2 regions of the Furfurilactobacillus curtus genome follow, and region 1 is predicted to be linked to the other one. Evidence: a T-box and tRNA genes for the amino acid it is inferred to sense, from the RefSeq annotation. Region 1 holds a T-box; the other holds one or more tRNA genes.
What was found. A T-box is a leader RNA that pairs with one kind of tRNA and senses whether it is charged. The one in region 1 lies ahead of tyrS (tyrosine--tRNA ligase), so its partner is inferred to be a tRNA-Tyr.

Region 1 (15,360 bases):
GGCGAGCCGGCTAGGGATTATGTTTTGCTCGCAAACGGGGACGACTTTTGGCTGACAGATGAAGGGAAAGCTCAAAAATATACTCGGTCTTTGAGTCAATTTGATGCCTTATCTGCTTGTATCACAGCAAAATTGGCTCAACAGGTTAAAGTAGAGATGGCTATAAGAAGTGCGAAAGAGTTTTCCTCAAAATTGCTGGTGAATCCTATTCATCCAGCCGAAAACGTTTCTTCGTTAAACTTCTGGAACTAGAAAGTGCCGCACATTGATTGTGCGGCACTTTCTCTAAAATTTACAAGCTCGCTAACTGTTCTATGGGGCATAGCTTAATTGATTTAAGATTTGGAATTCCTCGAAACGAACTAGACCGATAGCATATAAGTTAAAACCTAGCATATATCTTTCCTTAACCTCTCTGTCTAATTGATCTTGATCACGAATCAACAGCCCATTTTCTAGGCGGATAGCCATAGGAGAAATTGGAATAAGAACTTGACGATTTTGCTTAATCATGGCGAAGTAAAAGCCTTCATCAAAATGATGCGTTACCGTGAAGTGGCCTAGAAGGTATGGCCAAAAGATAACGTAATCCTCATGTTTATCAACGGCAAATAGTTGAGTTCCGCCTAATGATATGATGAGTTTTACTCCGGCCAATATTTGTTCGAAGGAGAAGGGATAATCTAACGATGTTGCTAAAAAGTTGGTAATTAATTCGTTAAAGCTATTTTCATTTGCTGAAGCTAAGTCTTCTGCTGAAGGAAATTGATTAAACGGAATAATTTCTTTAAGTGAGTTTGCCGTCAAACCGGTTGGTATTCCGGAAATTGTGATTATTTGATTTTGATCCAATCGTTGTGACTGGACGCGTAGTGATTGCCAAAGATTCATGATTAAGAAAGCCCTTTCATTAATTTAGTATCTTTATTGTAAAACAATGAACGCGAAAAAGTGGCTTTTTTTACTAGTTTTTTACTTTATTTCAAAGGGGATGGAATTATATGGGCCGCACATTGAGCATCAATCGAATTGTAATAATGGCGTTTCTTGTTAATACAATCTATTGTATGGTGTGGCCTTTAAGTACTGTGTACTTGACCGGTGAATTTAAGCTTAAGCTGTCAGTTGTTGGCATAGTGTTGCTGGTTTATTCGTGTTTGAATGCGTTGGGGTCTGCAATTGCTGGCCGATTATTTGATCGTAAAAATCCATTCATTGTTTTGATGCTTGGTCTGCTGGGCCTGACTGGATCCGTATTTATTGGGTTAATGTGGCGTGGCGCGATTGGTTATATCGTATTTTTAATGCCATTTGGTTTTACAACTGGGTGGGTATTGACGGTACAATATGCTTTAGTAAGTTACATGGACCATGATAAGAATTCAAAACGTGATTTCAATCTTCTGTATTTAGGAGTGAACGTTGGTCTAGTTGTCGGAGCCGGTGCTCTTGGCGCCCTTTATCATGGACATGGTCTGGTCTTATTGATGAGTGTCATTTTGATGTTTGTAGTGACGCTAATTCTAGTAGCATCATTATTTTTACCCGTAAGATTTGAGAATGTGGAACATGAGGCAATAGTGACTGCACCAGTTGAGGACCTCCATCGGGAGCACAATAGTCACATTGTAATTAGGATGATGATCAGTTTGTTTGCAATTTGGTTGAGCTACTCCCAATGGATGTCAAACTTTTCTGTATATTTTCTAACAATCGGGCTAACAACAAGTTTTTACAGCCAATTGTGGATTGTAAATGGTATTGGCATTATTCTAGTGCAGACTCTGTTACTAAAATTTCCAAAAGTATTCAAAAAAACGCTAAGCCAAGCTGAATTTGGAGTAACCTTTCTTTGTTTATCTTTCTTGGTATTGCTACTAGGTAAATCAGAGTCACTAATTATTATATCAATGACTCTGTTAACAATTGGGGAGGCGCTTTTTGTTCCAGCTGCCCCCGTTGTCGTTGATGAATACACAGCATTGGTAAATAAAGGCCGTAATCAGGGATTAGTAAATGTTTTTTCTTCACTTGGTAAAGCAAGTGGCCCGGCCATTGGTGGCATGATCATTGAGCGAAGTGGTTACAAGAACTTATTTGTTTTTGCCGAAGTGATATTAGTATCCGCATTTGTTCTTATAGAAATTCGAACAAAGCGGCACTCACAAAATGGTTTCATAAAATAATATTGAGGTGGGGAAATGCCACAATCGTTACCAGCCACAACACTCATCATTCAGGACTTTTCCTTATTGGGTAATATTTCTACAGCCGCTGCGCTACCCGTTGCTGCTGCCTTCGGATTAACGACAGCCATATTGCCGGTTACGCTACTTTCGACTCAGACCGAAGGCTTTGATAAACCTAAAAAATTAGATCTGACAAATTGGTTGAATGACGTTGTTAATCATTGGTCTCAAGAGGAATTAATGAGTTTTGAGACGATCCAAATTGGTTACTTAGGTTCCGAGGCTGCGATTGAGTTTGCCAGCAAGATACTTGATTTGGCTCAAGGAACACGGATCGTTGTTGATCCAGTGTTTGCTGATCAAGGCGAACAATATCCTGGGTTAGATAAAGGGTATGCGAAGCTGTTAGATCCTATATTGAAGAAAGCCGATGTAATCACTCCTAATGTCACTGAATTGGGGGAACTAGTTGACCGGAAACTTTCTTTTCAAAGTAGTTTTGAGGAATTAGCGCGAATTGTTCAGATGCTGGAAACTCGTTTTCAACACGACGTTAAAGTGGTTGTAACTGGTATTGAATTTGATGACCAGATTGGTGTCTTTTTCACGGATCCAGTATCAAGTGATGGGTACCGCTTTATCGGTCACCACAAAATAGCTGGTCATTTTTACGGAGCAGGCGATTTTTTTGCTGCTACATTAAGTGGCGAACTAAGTCGATCTATTGAATTTACTGAAGCGGTCCAACAGGCGGTTGATATCACATTGATGGCGATTAATGAGACAAGTCAACTTCCTCGCGAATGGCGAAAATTTGGATTAAAGTTCACAACAGCGTTGGACGAAATTATTCGGCGATCAGCCGGGAGGCAATAAAATGGATTTGGAACAGGTTCGACAAGATTTGAGGGCAACATTGAACGAGTATTTTGAAAATGTCACATTGCGACCAGAGAGTATCTTCGTTGTTGGTTGTAGTACGAGTGAAATTCGTGGTGAATGGAAAGGAACTAATTCTAGCTTAGAAATTGGCCAAGTGATTGTCCAAACCTTGCAAGAATTTCTTATTCCGCGTCATTTGCATTTGGCAATTCAAGGCTGTGAACACATTAACCGCGCTTTGTTATTGGAACGTGAGGTTGCCGACCAAAATAATCTAGAAATTGTGTCAGTTGTTCCCGCAATTCATGCTGGTGGTGGTACACAAGTGGCCGGGTATCAACAATTTGAGGATCCGGTTGAAGTGGAACATATTACCGCGGCTGGCGGCATTGACATCGGTGGTACCGATATTGGGATGCATGTGAAGTTTGTCCAAATTCCGGTTCGATTACAACATCGCGATGTTGGGGAGGCCCGCGTTGTTGCGCTACGTTCCCGACCAAAGTTGATTGGTGGTCAACGTGCTCAATATGAATTTACGGATAAGAATTTAGAAGATATTCGTTAGTGAGGAATCGTGATGGGAAATCAATCGCCTAATCGAGGGCAACTACAAAAATTAATGCTCACAGCGATGTTAGTTGCAGTTACGGTAGTGATTAGTCGACTTTTCATCATTCCCGTACCGATGACACACGGGAATATCAATCTTTGTGATGCCGGAATCTTCATCGCTGCTTTAGCACTTGGACCCAAAGTAGGGGGGACCGTTGGTGCGCTTAGTGGTTTTTTACTTGATTTACTTTCAGGTTATGCACAGTACATGTTCTTCTCGCTAATCATTCATGGGCTGGAAGGATTCTTAGTTGGCTATCTTTCGCAACGCTTGTCTGGAACGATGGCTCGGTGGCTAGCCTTAGGAATTGGCGGTGTTGTTATGGTGGCAGGTTATTTCTTAGCGGATTCCTTGTTATATGGGCCTGCAGTGGGTCTCGTCGGCCTAGCAACTAATCCGATTCAAGCCGTCGTTGGCGGTGTTGTGGCTTGGCTTGTCACTCCAAGGGTTCAGCCGTATTTGGCTAAATAGAGGGATCTATTGAGCTATATTTTAAACTTTAAGTCGGCGTACTTTGTTAAGAGGTATTTAAAACAACCGCTATTTTGGCATTTAATAAATGTCAGAATAGCGGTTGTTTTTTTGAAATAAAAACTTTTTCGTTGAATTTCGATGATTGATTGGGCGAACGAATTCAGACAAGTTGAATTGATTCGTTAATTGTTTTCATCTATCAATTGCATTTGTAGATGTGCTTGCAGCATTTTTTCTTGCCTCTGGTTCCGTCTCGCCTGTGACTATTTCTATGCCATGTCTGGTTACAACCAGCTGCTTGCCGAATTTTCGAATGGTACCGATTGGAAACCGCTCCGGGTTTTTTCTGAACACTTGGCGTACGTAATCGTCGGATTTTTGCCATCGTCTGGCAGCTTCACTAGAGGACATAATGTCGCGATCGTTAAGGTTAATCATGTTTTACTCCTAATTAGTTTGTTTATTAATTTGATCAAGTGTGAGTTACGGTTTGAAAGAGGGGCAAAGGGGAAGACATAAAAAAATAGCTAGGCTAGTCAAGTTGACTAACTCATGTTGAAAGCATTGATTAATTCCCCAGCTAATTTCCAAATTCCGACACAGATACTAACTAATCCAGCGAAAATAATTGCGGCTGCCAAAAGAGGCATGGCTGAATAGTGAAAAGTGATCAGTGGCCTAATCAATGGAGATAAGAACACGAGGCTAAGGATTAATTGCCAGTGGACATGGCGATAGTTCGAATGGGGAAATTGACCTTCTGACTTATGCTGGCCATTTATATCAGAGTTTATTTTAGCTAAGTTTCGATTTGAATTATTCGATTTCATGTTAATTTCTCCCAAAGTATGAAAAAAGAGGCCTTACAATTCGATTTTCATATTATTCTCTCTGTTAATTTAACAGAACTAGTTTTTAAAATTAATGTTAATTTCGTTCGATAATCTAATTTGATTTTAATGTTTATCGGTTTTCCAATTCAAAGATTAAATAAAATCACATTAATCAAGCTTGCTGTTCTTTTACACGCGCTAATTGAAAGTTGCTCCTTGTCTAAAAGCGATTCATACCAACATGTATATGAGTACATGGAAAAGTTCGTAAAACAATTCATACTTCTAATTTAAATATAATCTGTAAATACGTTGACTAAATCAGTTTTAATGCCGTATTGTAGGCTTCGAAAGAGATTTAATATAAAATGTTTTTAGTTGATCAAAGTAGATTTGCCATCATTTTTTAAGAGAGCCGCGGTTGGTGGAAAGCGGTAAAGTGATGTGAATCGAATTACATTCAACGCTGTCAGAGAACACGCTTTAGCCGCGTTATCAGTTAATCAAGTGACACATTATGTGTAATTCGGGTGGTACCGCGGTTAATCGTCCCTAAGAAATTCTTAGGGACGATTTTTTTGTGCGGAAAGAAAGGAAGGTCGACAATGAATATTATTGACGAATTAACATGGCGGGACGCAATTAATCAGCAGACGGATGCTGAAGGTTTACGTGAGCTCGTTGATCAGCATAAAATCGCTTTGTACTGCGGTGTTGATCCAACTGGCGACAGTATGCACATTGGACATTTGATTCCCTTTATGATGATGAAGCGCTTTGAATTAGCTGGCCATCATCCATATATTTTGATTGGTGGAGGTACCGGTAGTATCGGTGATCCCAGTGGTCGTAACTCAGAACGGCAGTTACAAACGATGGAACAGGTTAACCATAATGTTGAGGCGTTGAGTTCTCAGATGAAGCGTTTGTTTGGCGGCGATGCCAATGTCACGATGGTTAACAACTATAGCTGGTTATCTAAGCTTTCTCTCTTAGACTTCTTACGAGATTACGGTAAAGTGGTTAATGTTAACACCATGTTAGCAAAAGATATTGTTGCAAGCCGACTCGAGGTAGGGATTTCATTTACAGAATTTACTTACCAAATTTTGCAGTCGATTGACTTTTTAACACTTCATCGGGACTATGGTATTCAGTTACAAATTGGTGGCGCAGATCAATGGGGGAATATCACAGCTGGTATTGATATGATTCACAAGGTTATGGACGCTAATGAACCAGTATACGGGTTGACGATCCCGTTGATGTTGAAAGCCGATGGAACTAAATTTGGTAAAACAGCTGGTGGGGCGATTTGGCTGGATAGTAAAAAGACGTCACCTTACGAATTTTACCAATTTTGGTTAAATCAAGACGATCGTGATGTCATTAAGTATCTGAAGTTCTTTACCTTTTTAGCTAAAGATGAAATTGATAATCTTGATAAGCAAGTTAAGCTGCATCCTGAGCTACGGCAAGCACAGCGTCGGCTGGCAGAGGAGGTCACTCGATTCGTTCATGGTCAAGAGGCACTAGATCAAGCAGAAAAGATTTCAGATATTCTTTTTACAGGTAATGTTAAAGATCTTAGCGTTGCAGAAGTTCAGGAAGCCTTTGAAAAGGTGCCACATGTTGAAGTTAGCGGGACAAATCAAAATATTGTTGATTTGCTTGCGTCGACTGCTGTTGAACCGTCAAAACGTCAGGCACGCGAGGATGTAGCGGCGGGAGCTATAACAATTAATGGGGATCGCTTAACCAATATTAACGAAGTTATTAATCCGCAAGAGAATTTTTCGGGGAAGTTCATGATTATTCGTCGAGGAAAACGGAATTACTTCTTAGCCAAAGTCATAAATTAGAACAGAATTAGAAAATCGAACATGAGTTCGTATACAAAAGCCGCTAATTATTTTTGAATTAAATTAGCGGCTTTTTCTTATGATCTTAATCAATCCGCTATACCCGATAACGGGTGAGATTGCTCACCTGAGGAAACAAAAACATTGTTAAATCAAGGCTCATACATTTTTAATTTGTGAAAGCGTGTTCATAATACCCTTTACAGGGACGTTTTCGAGGGAATATATTACTTGCGAAGGAACACGCGTGCTTCAAATAAATTGAAAGAAGCTTTGAAAATGAATGATCTTAAACCCTTTTCAAAAGATTTGGATCTTGATGCTTTGTTTATTGGAGATAAGGCGGAAAATGGTCAACTCTATAAAGATTTATTGAACGAACTAGTTGATGAGCATCTCGGGTGGCGTGAAAATTACTTGCCACAGGATAAAGCAATGATTACGCCTGAACAACAATCTAGTGACAACTTTGGCGCGACAGTTAACCATATGAAAGACGTTTTAAATGAGTTGTCGCAACGAATTCGGACAGAGTCAGTACCATGGCATTCTGCTGGACGTTATTGGGGACATATGAATTCAGAAACATTAATGCCAGCCATTTTAGCGTATAACTACGCCATGCTCTGGAATGGTAATAATGTGGCGTATGAGTCCTCACCAGCGACTTCACAAATGGAAGAGGAAGTTGGTCACGAATTTGCCACGTTAATGGGTTATCAACAAGGTTGGGGCCACATTGTAGCGGATGGATCTTTGGCAAATTTGGAAGGCCTTTGGTATGCACGAAATATTAAGTCACTGCCATTAGCCATGAAAGAGGTCACACCGGAGTTAGTGGCTGGAAAATCAGATTGGGAATTACTGAATTTACCTACTGAAACAATTATGGATTTACTAGAAAAAGCAGGCGATAAGCTGGATGCCATAAAAAACAAATCGGCTAGAAGTGGCGAACATTTGCATGAGTTAGGTAAATGGTTGGTGCCTCAAACGAAACATTATTCTTGGCTAAAGGCTGCTGACATTATTGGGATTGGCTTGGATCAAGTCGTCCCTGTCCCTGTTGACGATCATTATCGGATGAATGTTGCGGCGTTAAAGCAAATTATTACTAAATTGGCGGCAGAGAAAACGCCAATTTTAGGGGTGGTAGGTGTTGCCGGATCCACTGAAGAAGGTGCCGTCGACAATATTGACCAAATTGTTAAGCTGCGAGAAGAGTTAATGGAAAAAGGGCTTTATTTTTATCTACATGTTGATGCCGCATATGGCGGTTATGCTCGCGCAATTTTCCTAGATGAAAACAATCATTTCATTCCCTTTGATCAACTACAACAAAAGCATCAAGAATACGGTGTTTTCACTGAAAAGAAGTCATTCATCAAAAAAGAGGTTTATGACGCCTATAAAGCATTTGATGAAGCCGAATCGATTACTATTGATCCTCACAAAATGGGATATGTTCCTTATGCCGCTGGTGGGATTGCCATCAAAGATATCAGAATGCGAGATACGATTTCTTATTTTGCTACTTATGTATTTGAAAAGGGTGCAGATATTCCGGCATTACTTGGTGCCTATATTCTAGAAGGCTCTAAAGCTGGGGCAACTGCAGCTGCGGTGTGGGCTGCCCATCACGTGCTCCCACTGAACGTTTCTGGATATGGCAAGCTGATTGGTGCGTCGATGGAAGGAGCACGACGTTATTATGACTTTTTAGGTCAACTCGAATTTAAGGTTGGGCAACATACAATTCAGGTACATCCATTGACAGATCCTGATTTTAACATGGTGGATTACGTCATTACAGAAAAGGGCAACACCAATTTAGACGAGATTAATCAGTTGAATCACGATTTGTACGATCAGGCTTCTTATGTCAAGGGAAGTCTCTATGGAAAAGAATACATTGTTTCCCATACTGACTTTTCCCAAGCTGACTATGGTGATAGTCCACTACATTTTGTTCAAAGCCTCGGTATCTCAGAAGCAGAATGGCAGAGGGTACAAAAAGTAACAATTATTCGAGCTTCCGTCATGACACCTTATATGAATCGTGCCGAAAACTTTGCCTATTTCGCACCAAAAATTAAAGCAGCAATTCAGCAAGACCTGGCAGCCATTTTTGAAAAATAGACGCTAGTCGTTTCAAAAACTTTTAAAAGGGGATTTTTTAAAAATGGAAAAACAGGCGTCTAAAATTGGGCTCACAACATTCATTGGGATGACTATGGCGTTGTGTGCAACGGTACGAAGCATCCCGTCAGTGGCAGCGACTGGATGGACACAGATCACATACATGATTTTCGCAGTCGTATTCTTCGCCTTACCGGTTGCATTAATTTCAGGGGAACTTGGAACGATGATGCAAGAAGAAGGTGGACCGCAACTCTGGGTAAAAACAGGACTTGGCGAAAAATGGGGCTTTACTACTGCTTGGCTTCTCTGGGTTCAAATGTTCCCTGGTATGGTGATGGTGGCTTCTACTATTGGTCCATTGTGGGGAAATACTATTGGTAATGTAGCTTTAGGAAATAATCACTGGTTTATTTTAGCCAACATTTTGATCTTTTATTGGATTATTACTTTTCTTAACCTCAAGTTCGATATGGCTAAGGTAGGTGGGAATATCGGAGTCTGGCTTGGCGTGTATATTCCGATTGTGATTATGCTGGTGATGGGAATTGCTGCGCTGATTAAGACGGGTGTTAATCCGGGAAGTTATTTAGGTACATTCAGCTGGTCGAAGTTGATGCCAAGTCTTTCAAACATGCAGACGCTTCAATATTTTGCCGCAATTTCGTTCATCTACACTGGAATTGAAATTTCTTCGGTCTTCATTCCCCGGCTTCATAAGGCAGAAAAGACCTATACTAGAGGAATTTTCATTGCTCTAATCGGACTGGTTTTGATGAACATTCTAAATGGGATGTTAGTCGCTAATGTAGTGCCAAACGGAAAAATTCAATTGTCTAATATCACTCAACCTATTTTACTTTGGTGCAAAATTTTAGGTTGGCCGACCATTATTGCCAACATCTTCAGTTTTATGGTGGTAATTGGGGTTTTGATTCAACTATCAGCTTGGGTGACTGGGCCGTCAAAAACCATGACACAAGTTGCCCGAGAAGGGCAATTACCGGCATCCTTTGGCTATCATAAAGTTAACCAATACGATGTTTCGAAAAATGTGGTATTGACGCAAAGCATCATGATTTCATTATTTGCCTTATTATATGGGGTCATGAAAAATGTCAACGGAGTCTTCTTAACGCTAACAAATGCAACGACGGTCATTTACGCGTTAGTTTATGTATTGATTGCTATTTCAATTATTCGTTTGCGACAAAAGCAACCAGACGCACCGCGACCTTATCGACTCGGACATCAAGGTAATTTCGTCGCTTATTTGTGGGCAACGTTACTGATTTTTGGAATTGCTGTCATTATTATTGCGACGTTGATCGCTAGTGATTTAACGCAAGCCATTTTCGTAGTACTCATTACGATTATTCTATTTGTCGCACCACTTATAATTTTTAGCCACAAGAGTGACAAGTGGTTGACGCAAGTTCAAGCCGATCTGCAAAAAAATAAGTAGTAACAATACGTTTGAAAGGGGCCTACTTAATTAAAGCGGGACCCTTTTATCATTTAGAGGTAACACCATGAAAAAAGATGAGCGAGTGCACCTGGAATTTGGATTAGCAGAGAGCTTAATAACGTTAATTGTAATGTTTTCTTTATTGGGCATTTTAATTATTCATTACAAAATGGCACCTCAAATTCCAATCTTGTTGGTATTCACACTAATTATGTTTTATGGTCACCTGCGTGGGTTTAGTTGGGATGAAATTTTTAATGGAATTGTTGAAGGAATCACGCCAGGAATCATTCCAATCATTATATTTTTAATGATCGGTTTATTAGTTGCTTCTTGGTTGGCATCGGGTACCATCGCCACAATTATGGTCATTGGTTTTAGAGTGCTTTCTATCAAATTCTTTTTGCCCACAATTTTTCTGATCTGTGGACTTATTGGGATCACGGTAGGTAGCGCATTCACTACCATTTCAACGATGGGAATTGCCTTTATGGGCATCGGCCATGTGTTGGGATTTCCTGCGCCAATAGTTACGGGGGCGATAGTCTCTGGTGCCTTTTTAGGGAATAACATGTCGCCATTATCTGATACATCTAATTTAACCACTGGGATCGCACAGGTGGATTTGTATGTTCATTTAAAAAACATGAGTCAAAGCGTCATACCGGCTGCTGTGATTGCTATGGCCATGTACTTTTTCATTGGCACCACGACACATGTGGCTGATTTAAAAACTATTCACGAAATTAGTAATACACTCGGACATTCGTTCTTGATTTCTGGATGGTCACTGATTCCGATTATTGTGCTATTGTTGCTGGCCTGGCGCAAAGTGCCCGCTGTGCCAAGCCTATTGGTAGGCGCGCTGACGGCCATCGCAATGGTTTTAATTGAATCACCTGGGATTAAGATTAATAAAATTGGGTTGATTTTAATGAGTGGATACCACGCAACAACGGGCGTATCAACGGTTAATAAGATTATGAGTGGTGGTGGTATTGATAGCATGTTGGGATCAATTTCACTCATTATTTGTGCACTTTCTCTTGGCGGATTATTAATTAAATTTGGTGTGGTACACGGCGTAATTGACAGTATTCAACGTTTTGTAAATACGCCTGGACGTTTAATTCTAATGACCGCGTTGAGTGGTATTGGAATTAACTTTGCTGTTGGTGAGCAGTATCTTTCAATTATTTTACCGGGAACAACCTTTAAAGGGGCTTACCATCGATTGGGTTTGGACCCCAAATACTTATCACGAACATTAGCAACGGCTGGTGCTGATATTAACGCGCTTGTTCCTTGGGGCGTGAGCGGTGTGTTTATTTCGGGCACCCTCAATGTCAATCCTTTAAAATATATTCCGTTTGCTTTTTACCCTTACCTAAACCCACTTATGACCATTATTTTGGGATTTTCGTTGGTCTCGTGGAAGTACCGTAAAAAACGGCAAAGAAGTTAAGGAGGCAGGTATGGACAGTCTGGACCTTAGTGAACGGATTCGACTGGAAATTGAGACTGGCGTCAAGGAGTTATTGGGCAAAGCAAATTTAGAGCAAGGCGATATTTTTGTTCTAGGCTGTAGTACCAGCGAAATTCAAGGCTATCGAATGGGCAGTAGTTCAAGTGAATCACTTGGTGTGTTAGTAATTAGGACGCTCTTGGATGTTTTGCAGCCGCGCGATATTGAATTAGCAGTTCAAGGATCAGAACATATCAATCGGGCCATTTTGGTTGAACGTGAATTGGCGAAAAAAAGAAATTTAGAGATTGTGTCTGTTGTACCGTCAATTAGTGCTGGCGGTCCAGCGCAGGTAGCTGCTTTTCAGTTATTTAAAAATCCAGTAGAAGTTGAGCATGTCGTGGGGGATGCTGGCATGGACATTGGTGACACATTTATTGGTATGCACGTGCGCTTTGTTCAGATCTCCGTCCGCACGTCGATTAAAAATATCGGTCGCGCACATGTGAGCTTTATTCGAAGTAAGCCTAAATACATCGGTGGGGAACGGGCGATCTATCACAAACGAACCCAAGATTTACCCTCCGGAATTATCCCAATGAAACAATGAATCTTTTGGCTTTAAGTCACCGTTAAAAATATACGAGTTGATATGAGATGAAAGGTAGAAATAAAATTGTATTTTGAAATATATACCGAGTTTGATCAAGAAAAGGAACATTTGTGAAAATAGCAGAGCCTTTTTCATACTCGGTTTGAAGTTGTTGTTCAATTATCGCTGTTACACATCAATCAGACAATTTCGCCACAATTTAAATCACTAACGACCTGGCAAGCGCGTGGTTAGTGGATGGATAGAAGGTGTAACGTGTTTCATCAAAAGAAACACGTTACACCTTTTTTACTGACCGTTTTGGAAATGCTGGAAGCGCTTCCTGTTTTCTGATTGTCTCGTTAAGCTGTTCACGTAATCAAAGAAAATTTATTGAAAAGGAGTAAGACATCATGCAAAAACGTGATTTTATTGACACGAATACCTATACCAAGGAAGAAATTCAATACATGATTGATTTGGGGATTGCCATCAAGGCTTCCATTAACGAGGGTTATTACCCTCAGCTTTTAAAAAATCGATCATTAGGGATGATCTTTGAGCAATCATCAACCCGTACCCGGACATCCGCCGAAGCCGCGATGACTGAATTAGGTGGACATGCTCAGTATCTGGCGCCTGGACAAATTCAACTTGGTGGGCACGAAACAATCGAGGATACATCTCATGTGCTTGGTAATATTGTCGACATCATTGGTGCGCGGGTGGAACGACACGAGACAGTGACTGAAGTTGGTAAGTTTGCCAAGGTTCCAGTTGTTAATTTTATGAGCGATTATAATCATCCCACCCAAGAACTTGGTGACATCATTACAATGAGTGAGCATTTGCCCGCTGGTAAACAACTCAGTGACTGCAAGATCGTCTTTGTTGGGGATGCCACGCAGGTCTGTGTTTCGACAATGTTCATGGCGACCAAGATGGGCATGGACTTTGTCCAATTCGGGCCAAAAGGCTTCCAGATTAAGCCTGAAGAATTGGCGATCGGTCAACAGAACGCATCTGTTTCAGGTGGTTCCGTGTTAGTGACGGATAATGCTGATGAAGCCTTAACGGACGCTGATTTCATTTATACGGATGTGTGGTACGGCCTGTATGAATCAGAGTTACCAAAGGATGAACGGATGCATATTTTTTATCCAAAGTATCAAGTTAACGCTGACTTGGTTGCGAAAGCCTCTGATCATGTAAAATTCTTGCATTGTCTACCAGCTACTCGCGGTGAAGAGGTGACCGACGAAGTTATTGATTCCGATTACTCACTAGTCTGGGAAGAAGCCGGCAACCGAAAGACAGCGATGCGCGCGATTTTTACGTACTTACTTAATCCATTGATGAAACACGCAACGACACAGGAAGTTGAACAGTTTCAGTCAAAGCTTGATGCCTTATTAACGCATCAAGTTGGCTAGAAGCTGACTCAAGGCTTGTTATCGAGCTTAGCTTCTTCAAAGGGGAAGTGCGTAATGAAGAAAAATAAGAAAAAATTTCGACTGTTTGATGCCGTCCTAATGGCGGTAGTAGTGGTATTAGTGGTTGAGTCGGCTGCGCCAGCCGCGGCGATTGGACCTTCGCAATTCTTTTGGTGGATTTTTCTATTGATCTTGTTCTTCATCCCTTATGGACTTATTTCATCCGAATTAGGAACAACATATGTTGGCGATGGTGGTTTATACGATTGGGTAAAGCAGGCCTTTGGTCGACGGTGGGGTGGTCGTCTGGCTTGGCTTTACTGGATCAACTATCCGTTATGGATGGCAAGCTTAGCCGTATTATTCTCCGAAGTGGCCTCACAAATTTTTAAAGTTCACATGAATGTTGCCTGGACGATGGTAATTCAACTCCTATTTGTTTGGACGGTTGTCTTGCTAGGAAATAAGCCAATCAGTGAAAGCAAATGGATTTTGAACCTAGCCGCGTTTGCTAAGATTTTCACCATTCTATCCTTAGGCATTCTAGGTATTTATTTTGCGGCTACCAGAGGTTTAGCTAATGATTATACTGGTACTAATTTATTGCCGAAGCTCAATCTATCTAGCTTAAGTAATTTATCGGTCATTATTTTTAACTTCCTTGGCTTTGAAGTTGTGGCGACGATGGCTGACGATATGGACCAACCGAAGAAGCAAATCCCCCAGGCGATCATCTATGGTGGGGTGCTCATTGCATTCTTCTACCTATTAGCCGCCTTTGGAATGGGCGCGGCAATTCCGACAGATAAGTTATCAGCTTCCTCTGGATTAATTGATAGCTTTATCTTGATGATCGGCAAGATGAACTGGTTTGTCATTATTATTGGAATTATGTTCCTGTATATTTTGGCCTCAGAAATGGTTTCTTGGGCGTTAGGCGTGAATTACGTAGCCGACTATGCTGCCAAAGATCATGCGCTACCGGCAGTCTTTGGTAAAGAAGACGCCAAAGGAATGCCAGTTGGCACTGGTTATTTAAATGGGATTGTGGCATCTGTGATGGTCATCGCTTCACCATTTATCCCTAATCAAAATATTTTTTGGGCATTCTTCGCCTTAAATGTTGTCGCATTGTTACTGTCCTATACGATGATGTTTCCGGCATTTTGGAAATTGCGCCACAGTGATCCGCAACATGATCGACCGTTTAAAGTTCCAGGCGGACCGTGGTTAATTAATTTGATGACGTGGATCCCGGAGGTCTTGCTCATTGCTACCATTTTACTGTCAATTTTGCCATTAAATGGGTCCAGCGAAGAAATGAACAATAAGATTCCAATCTTGATTGGCACGATTTTGGCACTGATTATTGGTGAAATTGTAGTACGTGTTGCTGAACATCATGAA
Region 2 (15,360 bases), 1.4 Mb from region 1:
TGATCTAAATGTTCCGTAGATTGTGTCATAGTTGTCGGGAATAGTGTCGTAACACCTTCATGAATCATATCATTGACCATTTCGTTAATTTGGTCAGCGTTACCATCCATTGAATCAAAGCTATAACCACCATGGACATGAACATCGATAAATCCTGGCACGATCACTTTGCCAGAGACAAATTCAACTTCATCTTCTGGTTCAGCCACGTAGTCACTCATTGGCCCAATCGCCTCGATGGACTTACTAAAGCGAATGTAACCGTCGTCAATCTTTTCTTCACCCGTATAAATAATCGCGTGCTTCAAAACCGTACTCATTGATCTTCCTCCTCATCATTGTGCCACATAGGCAACCACAAAGCTTCTGCAACGATGTGGTTCACTATGGGTCTAGTCCCAACATTGGATCCGCTTTCTAGTATAGATGGTCTAGACCATTTTGACAATGTTAAGCTTCTTGATCGCGTTTAATTGTCACGTCGATTCCCTTGACCACTGCCGTCATCAAACCTGCTTCCTCCATGGCCAATAAACCGGCAACCGTCGATCCGCCCGGCGAGGAAACTTGATCAATCAGATCAAACGGTGTCTTATCACTAGCCAAAACCATTTTTGCTGAGCCCTCTGTGACAGCGGCTGCAATTCGCGTTGCTTCCACCTTGGTTAAACCATGTTTAACACCAGCTCGCGCCAACGTGTCAATGAAGAAATCAACAAACGCTGGCGAACTACCTGCCAAAGCCGAAAAAGTACTAAAATCTGCTTCTGGCAATGCCGACGTACTGCCAATAGCGTCAAACAGACCTTTGGCGTCGGCCAATTTAGCCCCCGTGAGGTTGTTGTTAGCTGCTATTGCAGTCATACCAGCACCAATCGCCACGTTCACATTGGGCAATGTGCGCAAAACAGCTAAATCGTAACCAGCCACTTCTTCCATCGCTTGCAAACTCAAGCCAGCGACAATGGAAATCAAAACCTTTTGGTGGTCATTTAATTCATCACGAATTTCCTTTAATACGGCTTGTGCTGCCCCAGGAACAACTGCTAAGACAACAAAATCGCTAGCGGCAACAACCGCTGCGTTACTATCTGCTTGTTGAATACCGGTTGCTTCTGCAAACTCTTGATAGTGCGCCGGATGGGGGCTGTGAACTAAAATATCACTGGCTACCACGGTGTCTGTTTTGATTAAACCGCTAATAATGGCCTGTGCCATCCCACCAACGCCAATAAAACCAAGCTGCATGAGAAAACATCCTTTCAATATTTTGTGACTTTTATCAAACTATTATGCTCGTTTACCACTCCAAATTAAAACCCGGTCATACCCTTATTTAATAAGAATGTAACTGATATAGACCATTAATGCAACTCGAAGTAATAAATCAGCGTCAAACAACTCGTGGCGCTGAATTGCAACTGAACATCGGTCTCAAATGGGTTTGACTAATTGGCGGTGACCAACTAACGCCATAATTCGGCCAATGTCGATCATTAATGAGCTTGTTTTTCCAACGCCAGTAACGTTTTTTTCATTGCGAGTCCGCCACGATAACCACCTAAGCCGCCATCTTTTCGTAACACGCGATGACAAGGTGTGACAATGAGTACAGGGTTTTTAGCAATCGCGGTTGCCACCGCTCGAATCGCATCAGGTCGCCCGATATTTTGTGCGATAGTTGTATAATCACAAGTCATTCCATATGGAATTAAGCGGAGTGCAGCCCACACCGCTTGTTGTAAACCGGTCCCCGCACCTTCAAAGTCAACAGCTAAATCAAAATCTTTGCGTTTACCGGCAAAATAATCAGTGAGTTGTTCCAGATATGGCGCCATGATTAGCTCGTTTGACTGCGCGTTTAGCACGGCCAAATAGTCTGACAAATAGCGTTTTGCCTCGGCTATAGAAGCGTTTGGTGAACCCACAAAAACCAATCCTTGTTCTGAGGCTAATAATTGAAACTGGTCAGTTCCAACCCTTAAGACGGCCTGATACAGTTGTCGCATCTGCAACTCCTCCTTATCATTGGTGCGTGTCAAACCAGTCTCGAATTGCTTGAATTCGAGCAACTCGCAAGCTAGGTTTACCGATTCGGGATAAATCATGGTTTTCACCAGGGAAACGAACCATTTTCGCCTCAATCCCGTTCAGCTTTAGCGAAGTAAACCACTCTTCCCCTTGCCCAATGGGACAACGAAAATCTTGCTCACTATGCAAAATTAAGGTTGGCGTGTGAACACGATCCACATATTTCAATGGCGAGGCATCCCACAATGGTTTTAAATCTGTCACAGCCATTTGCCGTTGCCCGGTTAACTCCCACGGCAAGAAATAATAACCGATGTCACTGGTGCCAAACATGCTAATCCAATTGGCGATTGAGCGTTGCGTGACCGCTGCTTTAAATCGGTCGGTGTGCCCCTCAATCCAGTTCGTCATAAACCCACCGTAAGAACCACCGGTGACATACAGGTGTTCCCGATCAATTTTGACGTCACTAGCTAAAACACGATCTACGGCTGCCATTAAATCTTCATAATCACCTTGACCGTAGTGACCAATCACGCCGCGTTGGAAGGCCTCACCATAAGAAGTTGATCCGCGTGGATTGATGGCAATTACACCATAACCATAACTCGCATAAACCTGCAATTCGTGAAAGAAGGTCTCACCGTAATTAGCCCCCGGCCCGCCATGAATGTATAAAATAGCCGGATATTTTGCCATCGCTGGTGCATCCACCGGAGGCAAGTACCAACCGCGCACATGAAAGCCGTCGGCGGTGGTGAAATTAACGACCTGTGGTTTGACCAAGTCATGCTTTTCTTCGTAGGCCGCATTAGGATTAATTAAGGTCGTTTCTGTCTGAGTGTCCAAATCTAAGGCAACCAATTTTGCCACTTGTGTCCACTGTGATTGCATAAAATACAGCCGATGTTGTTTGATTCCTGTCGTAAAATCAGTGACGTGCCGTGGTCCGCCGGCCACCACCACTCGATTATCCGGATCATCACCCAACTGCCCTAAAACTAGTTGCAACTGTCCGGTAATCAATTGTTGATACACATATTGTTGATCATCAATAAACATTGCTGCTCGACCATGTAAATTTTGTTGAGCATCTGTGTTCATCACCAAATCACCGACCACCACGTCTGGGTTGGGCGTTAACTCAGTCAACTGCTGCTGGTCGATCGCATATGCATATAAATGTTGCGCGGAAATATTAGGAATTTCATTAGTAGATCCAGTCAGCAGTAAGACGGTATCACTTGGATTAAAAGCGACTGGCGCCAGTGTACCAAAGGAACTTGGGGACTTAACCGTCCGCTGTTCGCCTGTTTCAACGTCCAGGATTCTAGTCACTTGACTAAAATCCCAATCCACCTCCGGACGACCTGCAATGGCCACGGTCAGCTGGCGGCCATCGTGAGACAATGGTCCTAATGTGAACCGATCTTCACTTGTCCAAATTTCACTGGCAGTGATTTGCCCGACAACTTGCCGTTTGATGACGTACCGCTCATCTTCAGCAAAATACCCGAGATCATTATCTTTATAAACGGTCTTGGTATAGCTGATCGGTTTTGGAAACCGTGGATCGGCCTTAGCGGGTACAATTCCATTTCGTTTTAACGCGGTCTGATAGTAAATCACCTGACGCGTAGTATCAAAAACAAACGCTGCCACACCAAAAGACTCAAATGTCCGCTGAACTGGGGAACCGCCAGCTAGTGATTGTGTAAAGACTTGGCGTTTTTGGTGTTCATCTTCACTTGTAAACAACAGTACCGTGTCGGCCAGTTGAAGTTGGTTATCTGAACCGTTGCCAGTGCCCCACATGGTTGTCGTCTGCGTTCTAAAACCGAATCGATTAATCATTGTCACATAATCATTTTCCCGTTGCCGCATTTTTGTTGTGAGGTAAAAAACACCGGTGTCATTGGCCACCGGCTGCCCCATTGCCACTAGCTCAAAAAGATCTGTCACTGCCACTGGTTTTGCCATAGCATGAACCTCGTCATCCATTAGATTGATCAATCGCAAACGAACTTAGTTGCCGTTATTATAGGGCTTTTTCAACGCGCCGCCTACTACATCATTAAAAAACTCAGAAGGAAGCCGGCCAGTTTGATCCTGAGCACTAGCGGGCTGGCTGCGATTGGTGAGTTTTACCAATTGATGGCAGTTGGCTAGGCACAAGGATCAGCCCCGTGTAGCTTGACAAAAAATCGGACGAGTCATAGTACAGATGGTTTCCACGTCATAACCAATATCCTCCAGATCCAAGCGTCATTGCTTGCCAACTACAATTTTCGGTGGTCTTGCTGCCATTGTTTAATCTCAGCCAATCGCTTGGCAAAACGGGCTTCAGACCCTTGATGAGTTGGCTGATAATACGTGCGACCGATTAAGTTGTCTGGCATCGTTTGCATTGTTGTTAGTTTGTCCTCAGTATCATGGGCATACTGATAGCCTTCCCCATAATGCAGATCAGACATCAGTTTGGTTGGTGCATTACGAATCTGTAATGGCACTGGCTCTGCTAACGTGTGCAGTGCATCTGCTTTAGCCGCATCGTAAGCCGTGTAAATCGCATTTGATTTTGGCGCTAGCGCCAAATAGGTGACTGCGTGCGCCAAATTGACACTGCACTCTGGCATGCCAATCAAATGACTAGCCTGATACGCGGCCACGGCCAATTCAAGCGCCCGCGAATCCGCCAACCCAATATCTTCGCTGGCAAAACGAATGAGACGTCGTGCCACGTACAACGGGTCTTCTCCACCCTCTAGCATTCGAGATAACCAATACAGCGCTGCATCCACATCTGAGTTACGCATCGATTTATGCAACGCTGAAATAATGTTGTAGTGTTCTTCACCATGCTTGTCATATAAAAGTGATTTTTTTGAGACAAGTTGGGCGACGTCATTTTGATCAATCGTCGTCACTTCACCGACCCGTTGTCCGTTTAAAACTGCCATTTCTAATGTATTCAGGGCCACGCGAGCATCACCATTAGCGAAATCGGCAATAGCGGCCAAAGTCGTTTCATCGATGTTAATTTGTTGATCACCAAAACCGCGCTTGTCGTGAAGCGCTTGATGTAATAATTGAATCAAGTCGTCTTGCTTTAGTGGTTGAAGGACAAAAACTTTGGTCCGTGATAATAGCGCAGCATTAATCTCAAACGATGGATTCTCTGTGGTGGCCCCGATCAACGTAATACTTCCCTTTTCAACAAAGGGGAGAAAAGCGTCCTGTTGTGCTTTATTAAAGCGATGAATTTCATCTACAAAAACAACGGTTCGTTCGCCAACTTGTCGATTTGCCTCCGCCTCAGTCATCACATCACGGATTTCTTTGATGCCACTAGTGACGGCACTAAAGTTAATAAACCGCGCCTGTGTCCTTCTGGCAATGATCCGGGCTAGCGTCGTTTTCCCCACTCCCGGCGGTCCCCAAAAAATAAAAGAAGATAACGTGTCCTCATCAATCAGTTGCCGTAATACCTTCCCCGGCCCTAACAATTGAGTCTGGCCGACGAATTCACTTAAGGTCCGTGGTCGCATTCGACTTGCTAAGGGCTGGTTTTCTTCATTATCCTCAAATAAAGAGGTCTGTTCTGGCACGTGATCCACCTCCTAATCAAACGTACGTTCGTAAAGCTAGTATAACATTTTTTATACTCGGCTCAACCTGCGCGCTGACAACGTCCGCTCATGAATCACTATATATTTCAATCATCGAAACTGAACCCGACCAAAAAAGACCCGACTTCCGCAATCATTACCGGAAATCAGATCTTCATTTCAAACTGGGATAGCTGGATTCGAACCAGCGCATGACGGAGTCAAAGTCCGTTGCCTTACCACTTGGCTATATCCCAATGAATGGCGGAAGTTGGATTCGAACCAACGAACCTTTCGGGGCGGTTTTACAGACCGCTGCGTTTAGCCACTTCGCTATTCCGCCAATTAACAACCCGTTTATTCTACCGAATCTTTTTGATAAATTCAAGACTGTTATTCACGTTAATGACAAGATTCGCAACCGTGTGAGCCATTCGCTCATAAAGTCTGCATGGTCCCATTCCATGATGCGATGAGTGTTGTAGCCAACTGCTTGGTTAAAATAAGTGACGCCGTCTAATAATTTGGGGGTTGGTTTGATGTGTAAGTGACCAAACTGCGCAAAATCCGCCCCACCTTTGCTCAATACCTCGCCTAAACGCTGACTTCCCATCATCGCATTGGCCATATTCCAGAAACGATTGTCGCTAGTCACGTGAATATACTCACGCCGTGGCACAAAATGGGTGACATAAAAAATTCGTTTGTGCGCAACATTAGCTGCTAATAACTGTTTGGCCGTTTGATCAAGCACCACTTGTTCACGTTCCGGATCACTCATCGGTTGCTGAATCGTCCCGTCGAACCAATAAGCTCGTTTCCACTGAGCAAAATCGTCTTCACTACGTTCATTGAATAATTGATCCGCAAATGTGTAATCGTACCAACCGTTGTTGCCAATAATTCGCCAATCCGTGTTAGGAATGTCCACAAATTGATTGTGTAAATAATGCGCATTTATCCGTGTTTCTAACTCTTCATAGGTGACCCCAGCTGCCATGTCATGATTCCCAGCCAAATAATACACTTCGGTTCGATGACCTAGTTCATGTTGTAAAGCTTCAACGTAAGTGGTTGTTTTAGTAAAATCATTAAACGTATCACCAGCGATGATGTAATAATCCACTTGGCGATCAACAAGGACCTGAGCCTGCTTCTTCAACAGCTCGTGAGCGTCCAATCGATTAACATCAAAATGATTGTCACTAGTAATTGCCACATTGGCCATGGTGATCACCTCCTCGTAAACAAAAAATGCCTTCAGTATTATCTGAAGACATCTTAGCATATCCTAATTAGTTCGCGGCAATTTCAACATCTTTCATCAAACCAAAGACTGGTTTTCTGAAGATAAACAAGACAATTCCGAAGACAACACTAACGGCTCCAATAGCCAGGAAGTATGGCACTTCCGTTGATGAACTGTAAAATTGAACAATCTGGGCGTTAACTGCTTGCCCAGCCGCATCAGCTAGGAACCACATACTCATCATTTGCGACCGAAAAGCATTTGGCGCAAGCCGCGTGGTCACAGACAACCCAATTGGCGAAATGAGCAATTCGGCAATTTCAACGATCGCCCAGCTCCCAACAAGCCAAAGCAGTGATACTCGGCCAGAAGTCCCGCCGATTAAACCAGGTAAGGCCATAAACAGGTATGAAACACCGGCAATCATCAAACCATAGGCAAACTTAGTTGTCGTGCTTGGCTGCCGTTTACCCAGCCGCGTCCATAAGATGGCAAAGAATGGCGTATAGATCATGATAAACATCGGGTTTAATGACTGGAAGTAGGCTGCTGGCATCGTCCATCCACCGATGGTTAAGTTGGTCCGTTGTTGAGCAAATAGGGCGAGAACGACGGAGCCTTGTTCTTCAATGGCCCAAAAGAGCATTGCGGCAATAAATAACGGAATGTATGCGACAACGTGACGACGCTCATTATGGGTCACTTTACGACTCGACAACATGACGACAAAGTAAACCACAGGTGTGGCAATTGCGACGATACTGATGAGTAAAATAATATTCTTTAAGTTAAAGGCATCCATCAGAGCCATTAGGATAAGAACTAAAATCAAGGCAACGATCCCAAGTCCCCAACGAATCACCAATGGGCGAATGTCGCTACGTTCGATTGGATCAGAGGCATAAAGTCCATCTTTACTAAGGTACTTACGACCATCCAACCAATATTGGAGTAAGCCGAAGAACATTCCAATTGCAGCTAATGAAAAGCCAAGGTGGAAGTTAACTTTTTCACCAAGGGTACCCACGATGTAAGGGGCAAAGAGACTCCCCATATTAATCCCAAACACGAAAATATTAAATCCAGCATCGCGTCGACGGTCTTCCGTGCTATATAATGCACCAACCATTTCAGAGACATTCGGCTTTAGTAACCCAGTCCCAACCACGATTAAGCCAATTGAAGCAAATAGAGCTGATGCACCAGCTGGAACGGCTAAAGCAATGTGCCCAAACATGATTAGCACACCGCCCATAAAGACAGTTCGCCGTGGGCCGAAAACCCGGTCGCTCAAAAAGCCACCGAGAACACTGGACAAATAGACCAGTGATCCATAAATCGCCATAATCGAACTGGCTGTTGCTTGGCTGAAGCCAAGGCCACCTTTATCGATCGCAAAATACATATAGAACAGCAGGATGGCACGCATCCCATAATAACTGAACCGTTCCCACATTTCGGTGAAGAACAGCGTGGCCAATCCACGCGGTTGGCCAAAAAATGCTGTATCCGTGCTTTTAGTTTCCAAAAGAATCCTCCTAATTGATCCCCAATGATAGCCAACGGCCACAACTTTCGGGAATTCTTGTTAAAATACATATTCAATTAAATACCCGTTTTAAAAAAAACGATAGAATAATTATAGCTGTTATAAATGGCGATAGTCAAACTTTCTTTTAATTTATTCGCCATTTTTCATCGAACAATTCTAATGTTCTAACAATTCCCGCGTGTCGCTTGATCATCACAGAAATGGCCGCCAGCATTTTTACTTTTTTCCAATCGATAGAATTTTAAACGCCGATATTCTGGCTATCACCATATTTTACTAATAAAAAAAACCACGTCTAAACGTGGTTAAACGAGACTAGATTCGATGCCGGATAGGTGACTCGAACACCTGACCCTCGGTTTACGATACCGATGCTCTACCAACTGAGCTAATCCGGCAAGACTAATTGGCACATCTGATAGTATAGCGAACTTGGCCGTTTGCTTCAAGTATCTTTCTAAATCAAAACGTGGATCATCCAGCGACTAATTGGAAATCTCTTTTAACGGATTAAAGGATTAGCCTGGTGGATTAAGCAGGCACATTGTCGATTGCGATTGCTATCCTGAATTTCACAGGCATTCATCAGAAACGCCCTGGATCCACTCAGTTGATCCCCATTACGTCCAGTTTAGGCTAACTTCAATTTAACCCGGCTCTATTTCTAAGTGCGACCGTCTTGATTAGCATCAGTCTGTTTATTCCAAAAAGAAGTGGGTTTTGACATGAATCATCAGCTGTTTAGTTTCCATCACAACCGTCATCTTCTTGATTAGCTTGATTTGCCGTCTAACTTGGTCACTAATCGTCATCTTATTAGTTGAGATGAAGTCACAAAAAAATCGTCAATCCGCAGATTGACGATTCATATGCATGGCGACGGCCTACCCTCGCAGGGAGCGATCCCCCAACTACTCTTGGCGCGACGAAGCTTAACTTCCGTGTTCGGCATGGGAACGGGTGTATCCTTCGTGCCATCATCACCACACTCTGAGGGTTACCCACTCAAAACTGAATCTGATTCTTTTTATCTTAACCGGACCACCACTTCGTGGTTAAGTCCTCGACCGATTAGTACTAGTCCGCTCCATGTGTCGCCACACTTCCACTTCTAGCCTATCTACCTCATCATCTCTGAGGGGTCTTACTTCCATATAGGAATGGGAAATCTCATCTCGAGGCGAGTTTCACACTTAGATGCTTTCAGCGTTTATCTCATCCATACATAGCTACCCAGCGATGCGCCTGGCGGCACAACTGGTACACCAGCGGTATGTCCATCCCGGTCCTCTCGTACTAAGGACAGCTCCTCTCAAATTTCCTGCGCCCGCGACGGATAGGGACCGAACTGTCTCACGACGTTCTGAACCCAGCTCGCGTACCGCTTTAATGGGCGAACAGCCCAACCCTTGGGACCGACTACAGCCCCAGGATGCGATGAGCCGACATCGAGGTGCCAAACCTCCCCGTCGATGTGGACTCTTGGGGGAGATGAGCCTGTTATCCCCAGGGTAGCTTTTATCCGTTGAGCGATGGCCCTTCCATACGGTACCACCGGATCACTAAGCCCGACTTTCGTCCCTGCTCGACCTGTCTGTCTCACAGTCAAGCTCCCTTGTGCCTTTACACTCTACAAATGATTTCCAACCATTTTGAGGGAACCTTTGGGCGCCTCCGTTACCTTTTAGGAGGCGACCGCCCCAGTCAAACTGCCTACCTGACACTGTCTCCCGCCACGCTAAGTGGCGCGGGTTAGAGTGGCCGTATAACAAGGGTAGTATCCCACCAACGCCTCCTTCGAGACTAGCGTCCCGAGCTCTACGGCTCCTACCTATCCTGTACAAGTTATACAGACACCCAATATCAAGCTACAGTAAAGCTCCATGGGGTCTTTCCGTCCTGTCGCGGGTAACCCGCATCTTCACGGGTAATATAATTTCACCGAGTCTCTCGTTGAGACAGTGCCCAGATCGTTACGCCTTTCATGCGGGTCGGAACTTACCCGACAAGGAATTTCGCTACCTTAGGACCGTTATAGTTACGGCCGCCGTTCACTGGGGCTTCAATTCTGAGCTTCGCTTACGCTAACCCATCCTTTTAACCTTCCAGCACTGGGCAGGCGTCAGCCCCTATACGTCATCTTACGATTTTGCAGAAACCTGTGTTTTTGATAAACAGTCGCCTGGGCCTTTTCACTGCGGCTGCACGTTAGTGCAGCACCCCTTATTCCGAAGTTACGGGGTCATTTTGCCGAGTTCCTTAACGAGAGTTCGCTCGCTCACCTGAGGATACTCTCCTCGACTACCTGTGTCGGTTTGCGGTACGGGTAATTAAACGCTCACTAGAAGCTTTTCTCGGCAGCGTGACATCAACGACTTCCCTACTAAATTCGGTCCTCATCACAGCTTGGTGTTAAGCCCATAAGCATTTAACTCATGAACCACCTTGCTGCTTGACCAGACATTTCCATCCGTCTGGATCGTTTAGCCTTCTGCGTCCCTCCATTGTTCAAACACGTTTAACTAGTACAGGAATCTCAACCTGTTAGCCATCGACTACGCCTCTCGGCCTCGCCTTAGGTCCCGACTAACCCTGGGTGGACGAGCCTTCCCCAGGAAACCTTAGTCATTCGGTGGATCAGATTCTCACTGATCTTTCGCTACTCATACCGGCATTCTCACTTCTATGCGCTCCACCAGTCCTCACGGTCTGACTTCTCCGCCCATAGAACGCTCTCCTATCGCGCCACTTACGTGGCACCCACAGTTTCGGTAATGTGCTTAGCCCCGGTACATTTTCGGCGCAGAATCACTCGACTAGTGAGCTATTACGCACTCTTTAAATGGTGGCTGCTTCTGAGCCAACATCCTAGTTGTCTGTGCAACTCCACATCCTTTTCCACTTAGCACATATTTTGGGACCTTAACTGGTGATCTGGGCTGTTCCCCTTTCGACGGTGGATCTTATCACTCATCGTCTGACTCCCGGATAACACATCAATGGCATTCGGAGTTTATCTGAATTCAGTAACCCATGACGGGCCCCTAGTTCAAACAGTGCTCTACCTCCATGATGCTCTAATCCGAGGCTAGCCCTAAAGCTATTTCGGAGAGAACCAGCTATCTCCAAGTTCGTTTGGAATTTCACCGCTACCCACACGTCATCCCAGCCTTTTTCAACAGACACGGGTTCGGTCCTCCGGTGCGTATTACCGCACTTTCAACCTGCACATGGGTAGGTCACCTGGTTTCGGGTCTACTTCAACATACTCAATCGCCCATTTCAGACTCGCTTTCGCTACGGCTCCGGTCTTTCCACCTTAACCTTGCATGCTAACGTAACTCGCCGGTTCATTCTACAAAAGGCACGCTATCACCCATTAACGGGCTCTAACTACTTGTAGGCACACGGTTTCAGGAACTATTTCACTCCCCTTCCGGGGTGCTTTTCACCTTTCCCTCACGGTACTGGTTCACTATCGGTCACTAGGGAGTATTTAGCCTTACGGGATGGTCCCCGCAAATTCCGACGGAATTTCACGTGCTCCGCCGTACTCAGGATCCTGAACTGAGGGACTTTGATTTCGTCTACGTGGCTCTCACACCCTATGGCGACGCTTCCCAACGTCTTCGACTATCAAGGTCCTTGGTAACTCAAATGTTCAGTCCTACAACCCCAAACTGCAAGCAGTCTGGTTTGGGCTCTTCCCCGTTCGCTCGCCGCTACTTAGGGAATCGATTTTTCTTTCTCTTCCTGTTGCTAATGAGATGTTTCAGTTCACAACGTCTACCTTCAACTAGAGTATGTATTCCCCTAGTGATAACCAGCGGTTAAACTGGCTGGGTTCCCCCATTCGGAAATCTCCGGATCAAAGCTTACTTACAGCTCCCCGAAGCATATCGGTGTTAGTCCCGTCCTTCATCGGCTCCTAGTGCCAAGGCATCCACCGTGCGCCCTTGTTAACTTAACCTAACAGTTCTAAAGAACTGCGGTTGTGAGTTTAGCGAATAACAATTACTTGTTAAAAAACTCAAAAAACGCGGTGTTCTCGGTTTTTAATAAAAAGAATCAAGATTCAGTTTTCAATGTGCAATCCTAGCATCATTTAAGATGCATTTGAGGGTAAATCCCTCAAAACTGAACAACGTTTCCACTAATGTGTAAGGTTCCGATTTGTTTCCTTAGAAAGGAGGTGATCCAGCCGCAGGTTCTCCTACGGCTACCTTGTTACGACTTCACCCTAATCATCTGTCCCACCTTAGGCGGCTGGCTCCTAAAAGGTTACCCCACCGACTTTGGGTGTTACAAACTCTCATGGTGTGACGGGCGGTGTGTACAAGACCCGGGAACGTATTCACCGCGGCATGCTGATCCGCGATTACTAGCGATTCCGACTTCGTGTAGGCGAGTTGCAGCCTACAGTCCGAACTGAGAATGGCTTTAAGAGATTTGCTTGGCCTCGCGACTTCGCTGCTCGTTGTACCATCCATTGTAGCACGTGTGTAGCCCAGGACATAAGGGGCATGATGATTTGACGTCGTCCCCACCTTCCTCCGGTTTGTCACCGGCAGTCTCATTAGAGTGCCCAACTTAATGCTGGCAACTAATCATAAGGGTTGCGCTCGTTGCGGGACTTAACCCAACATCTCACGACACGAGCTGACGACAACCATGCACCACCTGTCTTTCCGTCCCCGAAGGGAACGTCTTATCTCTAAGATTAGCAGAAGATGTCAAGCCCTGGTAAGGTTCTTCGCGTAGCTTCGAATTAAACCACATGCTCCACCGCTTGTGCGGGTCCCCGTCAATTCCTTTGAGTTTCAACCTTGCGGTCGTACTCCCCAGGCGGAATGCTTATTGCGTTAGCTGCGGCACTAAGGGGCGGAAACCCCCTAACACCTAGCATTCATCGTTTACGGCATGGACTACCAGGGTATCTAATCCTGTTTGCTACCCATGCTTTCGAGCCTCAGCGTCAGTTACAGACCAGGTAGCCGCCTTCGCCACTGGTGTTCTTCCATATATCTACGCATTCCACCGCTACACATGGAGTTCCACTACCCTCTTCTGCACTCAAGTTGCCCAGTTTCCGATGCCCTTCTCCGGTTAAGCCGAAGGCTTTCACATCAGACTTAAGTAACCGCCTGCACTCCCTTTACGCCCAATAAATCCGGATAACGCTTGCCACCTACGTATTACCGCGGCTGCTGGCACGTAGTTAGCCGTGGCTTTCTGGTTAAATACCGTCACAATCTGAACAGTTACTCTCAGATTCGTTCTTCTTTAACAACAGAGTTTTACGAGCCGAAACCCTTCTTCACTCACGCGGCGTTGCTCCATCAGGCTTTCGCCCATTGTGGAAGATTCCCTACTGCTGCCTCCCGTAGGAGTCTGGGCCGTGTCTCAGTCCCAATGTGGCCGATCAGCCTCTCAGCTCGGCTATGCATCATCGCCTTGGTAAGCCGTTACCTTACCAACTAGCTAATGCACCGCGGGTCCATCCTGAAGTGATAGCCGAAACCATCTTTCAAGCGAAAACCATGTGGTTTTCGTTGTTATGCGGTATTAGCATCTGTTTCCAAATGTTATCCCCCACTTCAGGGCAGGTTACCCACGTGTTACTCACCCGTTCGCCACTCGCTTCATTGTTCTTTCAATCTAGTGCAAGCACCGTCAATCTAGAACCAAAGCGCGTTCGACTTGCATGTATTAGGCACGCCGCCAGCGTTCATCCTGAGCCAGGATCAAACTCTCAAATTAATGAGTTATTTGAAATAGCTCTTGTTTTTGTTACTTGGTTATAAAGTGAATTGACTTCACAATTTGTATTGCTTTGAACCGAAGTTCAAAGACCCTACACATTTGATTCGTCGAAACGTTGTTCAGTTTTCAAAGATCTACCTGTCTGCTACCAAATTGGTCTGTATCAGACAACTTAATTAGAATACCAGTTCCTCACTACTCTGTCAACAACTTTCAATAAATTATTTTCAAGATGTTTTGAATTGGTATATTTGCCGCTAGGAAGGAAAAATGTTTATTTCCTTTTTGACGACGTTTATTAGAATACCAGTCCTGAATCCACGGGTCAATCATTTTGTTACAATATCATTTGTTTTTAATGTTTTCCATTAATGCCAGCCAATTCCTTATTGTTTCCCGTATAACTGTACCCGTTTTTTCCATAATGGATATTGCTAAAAGCAGCGGAAACGCAAAAAAAGACACGCCTCAACGTGTCTTTAAGATGCTGCATTAATCTTCTTGGTCGAGATTATCTTCTGCGCGCATCGTTGGGAATAATAAGACGTCGCGAATCGACGGGGCATCAGTCAATAGCATGACTAGTCGATCAACACCGATTCCTAAGCCGCCAGTTGGAGGCATACCGTATTCCAACGCTTCAACAAAATCTTCATCAATCAATTGAGCTTCATCATCACCGGCATCGTGTTCCTTCGCTTGGGCTTCAAAACGCTCACGCTGATCAATCGGATCATTTAGTTCTGTAAAGGCATTGGCGAATTCATTGCCCATAATATAAAGTTCGAACCGGTCTGTGAAACGCGGATCATCTGGATTCTTTTTAGCCAGTGGTGAAATTTCAACCGGATGACCATAGATAAATGTAGGCTGAACCAGCGTATCTTGAACCTTATCTTCAAAGAACTGATTAATAATATGACCCACTGTCCAAAACGGTTCATAATGAATGCCGTTTTCTGTTGCTAATTGTTGTGCCTGTTCAAGATCCATTGGCTGCCAAAAATCAATACCTGTTTCAGCCTTGATGGCATCAACCATGTGAACCCGTTTGAACGGTTTGGCAAGATCAATCGTCGTGCCTTGATAGCTCACAATGGCATCTGTAGTCACTGCTTTAGCAGCGGCCTTAAAGATTCCCTCAGTTTCATCCATCA

Region 2: it has a tRNA-Tyr gene. The T-box ahead of tyrS (tyrosine--tRNA ligase) is inferred to sense a tRNA for this amino acid. The anticodon was not compared.

The regions. Positions count from the first base shown of each region.
Region 1 is NZ_BAAHXU010000001.1:501,566-516,925, reverse strand. It holds gene thiD (bifunctional hydroxymethylpyrimidine kinase/phosphomethylpyrimidine kinase) at 1-252, shown strand, start outside; gene ACYQ0Y_RS02665 (hypothetical protein) at 313-891, opposite strand; gene ACYQ0Y_RS02660 (MFS transporter) at 1,002-2,186, shown strand; gene ACYQ0Y_RS02655 (bifunctional hydroxymethylpyrimidine kinase/phosphomethylpyrimidine kinase) at 2,202-3,065, shown strand; gene ACYQ0Y_RS02650 (TIGR01440 family protein) at 3,067-3,639, shown strand; gene ACYQ0Y_RS02645 (ECF transporter S component) at 3,652-4,158, shown strand; gene ACYQ0Y_RS02640 (helix-turn-helix domain-containing protein) at 4,354-4,599, opposite strand; gene ACYQ0Y_RS02635 (hypothetical protein) at 4,707-4,991, opposite strand; T-box leader at 5,366-5,551, shown strand; gene tyrS (tyrosine--tRNA ligase) at 5,600-6,856, shown strand; gene tdc (tyrosine decarboxylase) at 7,136-8,995, shown strand; gene tyrP (tyrosine-tyramine antiporter) at 9,039-10,460, shown strand; gene ACYQ0Y_RS02615 (Na+/H+ antiporter NhaC family protein) at 10,528-11,928, shown strand; gene ACYQ0Y_RS02610 (TIGR01440 family protein) at 11,939-12,538, shown strand; gene ptcA (putrescine carbamoyltransferase) at 12,934-13,953, shown strand; gene ACYQ0Y_RS02600 (APC family permease) at 14,008-15,360, shown strand, end outside.
Region 2 is NZ_BAAHXU010000001.1:1,896,878-1,912,237, reverse strand. It holds gene nagA (N-acetylglucosamine-6-phosphate deacetylase) at 1-320, opposite strand, end outside; gene proC (pyrroline-5-carboxylate reductase) at 451-1,248, opposite strand; gene ACYQ0Y_RS08900 (methylated-DNA--[protein]-cysteine S-methyltransferase) at 1,497-2,009, opposite strand; gene ACYQ0Y_RS08895 (alpha/beta hydrolase family protein) at 2,026-4,011, opposite strand; gene ACYQ0Y_RS08890 (replication-associated recombination protein A) at 4,311-5,579, opposite strand; tRNA gene ACYQ0Y_RS08885 (tRNA-Gln) at 5,825-5,896, opposite strand; tRNA gene ACYQ0Y_RS08880 (tRNA-Tyr) at 5,902-5,982, opposite strand; gene ACYQ0Y_RS08875 (metallophosphoesterase) at 6,037-6,867, opposite strand; gene ACYQ0Y_RS08870 (peptide MFS transporter) at 6,935-8,416, opposite strand; tRNA gene ACYQ0Y_RS08865 (tRNA-Thr) at 8,766-8,838, opposite strand; rRNA gene rrf (5S ribosomal RNA) at 9,312-9,428, opposite strand; rRNA gene ACYQ0Y_RS08855 (23S ribosomal RNA) at 9,492-12,410, opposite strand; rRNA gene ACYQ0Y_RS08850 (16S ribosomal RNA) at 12,626-14,200, opposite strand; gene lysS (lysine--tRNA ligase) at 14,696-15,360, opposite strand, start outside.